Regions from separate parts of the Paenibacillus sp. ClWae2A genome, predicted to be linked through region 2. Evidence: predicted binding sites of a transcription regulator. Region 2 holds the regulator's gene; the other holds the start of a gene.
What was found. Region 2 encodes Rex, which represses fermentation and respiration genes when NADH is low (regulators of the CRP and FNR family bind a similar motif). Its sites were predicted from a motif close to TTGTGAAATATTTCACAA; they were not measured.

Region 1 (2,210 bases), on a different contig from region 2:
GTTCTTCGGACAAAATACCTTCTTGCAGATCACGCTCAATGTAGATATCCAGGAAAGAAGATACACGTCCCAGGGACATCGCAGCACCGTTCTGTTCTTTGATCGCAGCGAGATAACCGAAGTACAACCATTGGAATGCTTCTTTTGCTGTTGTCGCTGGCAAGGAAATATCGAACCCGTGCATTTCGCCCAATTGTTTCAATTCTTGCAATGCACGAATCTGCTCAGACAATTCTTCCCGCAGACGAATGACATCTTCATCAATAACATCAACTTCGAGTGCATTCAATTCGCCTTTTTTGTTACGAATCAGGAAGTCTACCCCGTACAAAGCTACACGACGATAGTCACCGATGATCCGGCCACGGCCATAAGCATCTGGCAGACCTGTAATAATCCCTGCTTTACGCGCTGCACGCATATCGGAAGTATAAGCATCGAATACACCTTGGTTATGTGTTTTGCGAATGTTCGTAAATATATCAATGACGCCTTGAGGCAATTCAAAGCCGTATGCTTCACATGCATCAATCATCATCCGGATTCCGCCTGTTGGTTGAATGGAACGTTTGAACGGAGCATCGGTCTGAACGCCGACAATCTGCTCTTTGGATTGATCCAGATAACCTGGTTGGTGAGAAACAATAGTCGCTGGTGTGTTTACATCAACGTCAAGGACACCACCGTTATCCCGTTCTTTTTTGGTCAGATCAGATACGATATCCCACAATTCTTTGGTATTCTGGGTTGCACCTGCTAGAAATGCTTCATCACCGTAATACGGAGACAAGTTGTGTGCCAGAAAATCATTCACATCTACGGATTTGGTCCATGTTCCTTTGGTAAAGTTTCTCCAGCCTGTTTGTTGTTTGACATCTTTTTCAATCACCGACATCTTAATCCCTCCACTAATTTGGATTTCTGGACACATAACATCTTGCTTCATTCGTAGCATTGTGTGCCCAGAGCCGCGATTAATGTGAATTGTTTCACATAAACCGGAACATGTTCTCTCTACTTGGGAACCGGAACCGCGGGATGAATGTTTTTCTTACATTTTCAGTATACGACTCGAGGCTTTCATCATCTGTGATTTTTGTCACAAAGCCAGTGAACTAACTCACTCCACCTGCGCTTTGTCCCATTGAACCCGGTAAATTCACACTTAGCCACTGCGCGGGCAGAACAACTTCCGATCGCTGTTCATTATTTAAATTTACTGAAAAAGCGAATGAACCATAGATGATGTACGCTGGCCACTACAAGGAGAGAATAACCTTCCGATCGCTGTTATCCCCGGATTTTTTGATTCACTTTTTCAAAGGTGAAAATCCGTTGATAAAGGCGACCGCTCCGCTTCTTCAGGTTTTTTCTCTCCTCTCCGTTATTGTGTGAACATCTGGCTCAAACAGCCACATCACGAATTCCGTGTAACCTCTTTAAGAACCAATGCTCCTCTATACTCGGAGCAAAACAAATCTTAAAATAAATCCTGAAAAACAGATGCTCGCTCTTCTGTTTTTCTGCCCTCTCCGTTATTGTGTGAACATCTGGCTCAAACGGCCACATCAAGGATTCCGTGCCACCTCTTTAGAACCTTTTGCTCCTCTATGCTCGGAGCAAACTAAATCTTAAAATAAATCCTAAAAAACAGGTGCTTCGCTCTTCTGTTTTTCTGCCCTCTTCCTTATTGTGTGAAAGACGGCAATCGGGGCTCCCCTCTCGGGGAACCCTGATCTTATTGCCGTAAGGCAAGCTTCGTTCTAGATTTATTATTCAAACTTTCCGTAGAAAGCGTTGCGGTAAACATCAGCCAGTTCAGTTACCAGCGGCAACTTCGGATTGGCAGTTGTACATTGGTCTTCGAAGGCACGGTCTGCCAGATAATCCACATGTGCTTCAAAGTCTTTGGCATCAAATCCGATTTCCTGGAACGATTCTTCAATGCCCAGTGTTTTGTTCAGTTTGCGAATGGCATTGATAAGACTGGTTACGCCTTCTTCTGTCGTACGTGCAGGCAATCCCAAGATGCGGGCGATTTCGGCATACCGCTCATCCGCTACAAAGTGCGAATATTTCGGGAACGATGCAAATTTGGTCGGTTTTTTCGCGTTGTAACGAATGACGTGCGGCATCAGGATTGCATTGGTGCGTCCGTGTGCGGTATGGTACTGACCGCCCCATTTGTGCGCCAAGCTGTGGTTAATGCC
Region 2 (2,210 bases):
ATATCCCTGGTGATGCACTGACCTGTCTTGCTATTGTGCGATTGCCTTTCCAGCCACCGAATCATCCGTTGGTGGAAGCCAAGAGTGAGTTGCTTCAGGAACAGAAGAAAAATCCGTTCATGAAACTTTCCGTGCCACAAGCGGTTATTCGTTTCAAGCAGGGATTTGGCCGATTGGTGCGTACAGCGAAGGACAGAGGTATTGTCATTGTTTATGATACACGGGTGATTGAAGCGTACTATGGTAAATTCTTTTTATATTCTTTACCTGGTCCCAAAATGGAGCACATGCTCACGGAGCAGATGGTTCCACGAATTACCGAGTGGTTAGAAAAACCTGCTAATGAACAAGAATAATCGTTGTTTTGTTCGTTATATCATTGCATGACACTATCGTTTGGCGTTAAACTTTATTAGATATTTCCGTATTCGATTAAAGCAGTTGCACGTAAGAACTTATAACCTAAATTACAAGGAGCATTCTGTATAAAATGTCACGTTTATCTTTGAGTTTTATACAGAATGCTCATCTTTTCATCTATTATTTTATCGTGGCCTTGGTAAGGGGGAGCAAGAATGAAATCGGATAAAATTTCGGAAGCGGTGGTACGACGGCTGCCTGTATACTTGCGTTATTTGAGCGAGTTGCATCAGCGTGAGGTGGCTACTGTTTCTTCTCAAGAGCTTGGACAGAGGCTGGATCTGAATCCGGCCCAAATTCGTAAAGACCTGGCTTACTTCGGTGATTTTGGTCGTAAAGGGATCGGGTATGATGTATCCTATTTGATCGAGAAAATTCGTCATATTCTCAAAATTGATCAGCAAATTAATGTAGCTCTGGTAGGCGCGGGTAACCTTGGACAGGCTTTGTCCAACTATAACGCATATCTGAAAGACAACATGAAGATTGTTGCTGTATTTGATGCATATGGACCGAAGATTGGTAGTCAAATCAACAGTTTGACGGTAAAACCAATGAATGAATTGACAGAAGCGGTTAAAACGGACAACATCCGCATTGGAATTATCACGGTTCCGGATACGGAAGCCCAGAATGTAGCCGATCAGCTTATTGAATCCGGAATCGAAGCAATCCTTAATTTTGCACCAACCATTCTAAAAACACCGCCGCATATCCGCATTCACCATGCTGACTTTACAACGGATCTGCTTAGTTTGGCCTATTACTTGGAGACTGGAAAGGACGACGAGGAAGATGACAACAAATAGATGGGTAATCCACAACGGCAAATTTGCCGTTAATGAAGGCGGCACAACATGGAATGTGGTTCAAGGATACATGGTTGTCGAAAATGACAAGATTGTGCATATTGGTGAGACATTGCCGGATGGAGACAAAAATTGTACCAAAGTGGATGGAAAAGGATTGTTCTTCCTGCCGGGTCTGATCAATACGCATGGTCATGCTGCGATGTCGTTGCTCAGAGGGCACGGAGACGATCTTGCATTGCAAGTATGGTTGCAGGAAAAAATGTGGCCGATGGAAGCGAAAATGACTTCAGAAGATGTATATTGGGGAACTTCGCTATCGGTGCTTGAAATGTTGAAAGGCGGAACTACAGCGTTCCTGGACATGTACGATCACATGGATCAAGTTGCCAAAGTTGTGAAGCAATCCGGAGCTAGAGCAGCACTGGCACGTGGTGTAATCGGGCTGTGCTCGGAAGAAGAGCAATTGCGGAAGCTGGAGGAGTCGGCAGCGTTTGCGCGTGAGTGGAATGGACAGGCAGATGGTCGCATTACAACCGTAATCTCGCCACACGCACCATATACATGCCCTCCTGACTACATAGAGAAGCTTGTGCAGGTCGCGAACGACCTAAACCTTCCCCTTCATACACATATGTCGGAAACGCTTCGTGAAGTCGAGCAGAACGTGGCTGATTATGGACTGCGCCCTGTGGCACATCTGGAGAAACTGGGCTTTTTCTCCCGTCCATCTCTGGTTGCACATGCGGTGCATCTGAATGACGAAGAGATTGAGATTCTGGCCCGTCATGATGTGGCTGTATCCCATAACCCGGGAAGTAACCTGAAACTGGCTTCCGGTGTTGCGCGGGTACCTGCGTTGCTGAAAGCAGGAGTTACCGTGTCACTCGGAACAGACGGACCGGCAAGCAACAACAACCTGGATATGTTCGAGGAAATGAGACTGGCTGCATTGATCCACAAAGGTGTATCTGGTGACCC

Region 1: pflB (formate C-acetyltransferase) is a predicted target of Rex. The motif match lies at 978-995, and genes of this name have one in related genera.

The regions. Positions count from the first base shown of each region.
Region 1 covers NZ_JAULSQ010000003.1:158,488-160,697, forward strand. The annotation lists gene pflB (formate C-acetyltransferase) at 1-895, opposite strand, end outside; gene adhE (bifunctional acetaldehyde-CoA/alcohol dehydrogenase) at 1,773-2,210, opposite strand, start outside.
Region 2 covers NZ_JAULSQ010000001.1:1,336,833-1,339,042, reverse strand. The annotation lists gene dinG (ATP-dependent DNA helicase DinG) at 1-356, shown strand, start outside; gene QVE09_RS05520 (redox-sensing transcriptional repressor Rex) at 576-1,229, shown strand; gene QVE09_RS05515 (amidohydrolase) at 1,216-2,210, shown strand, end outside.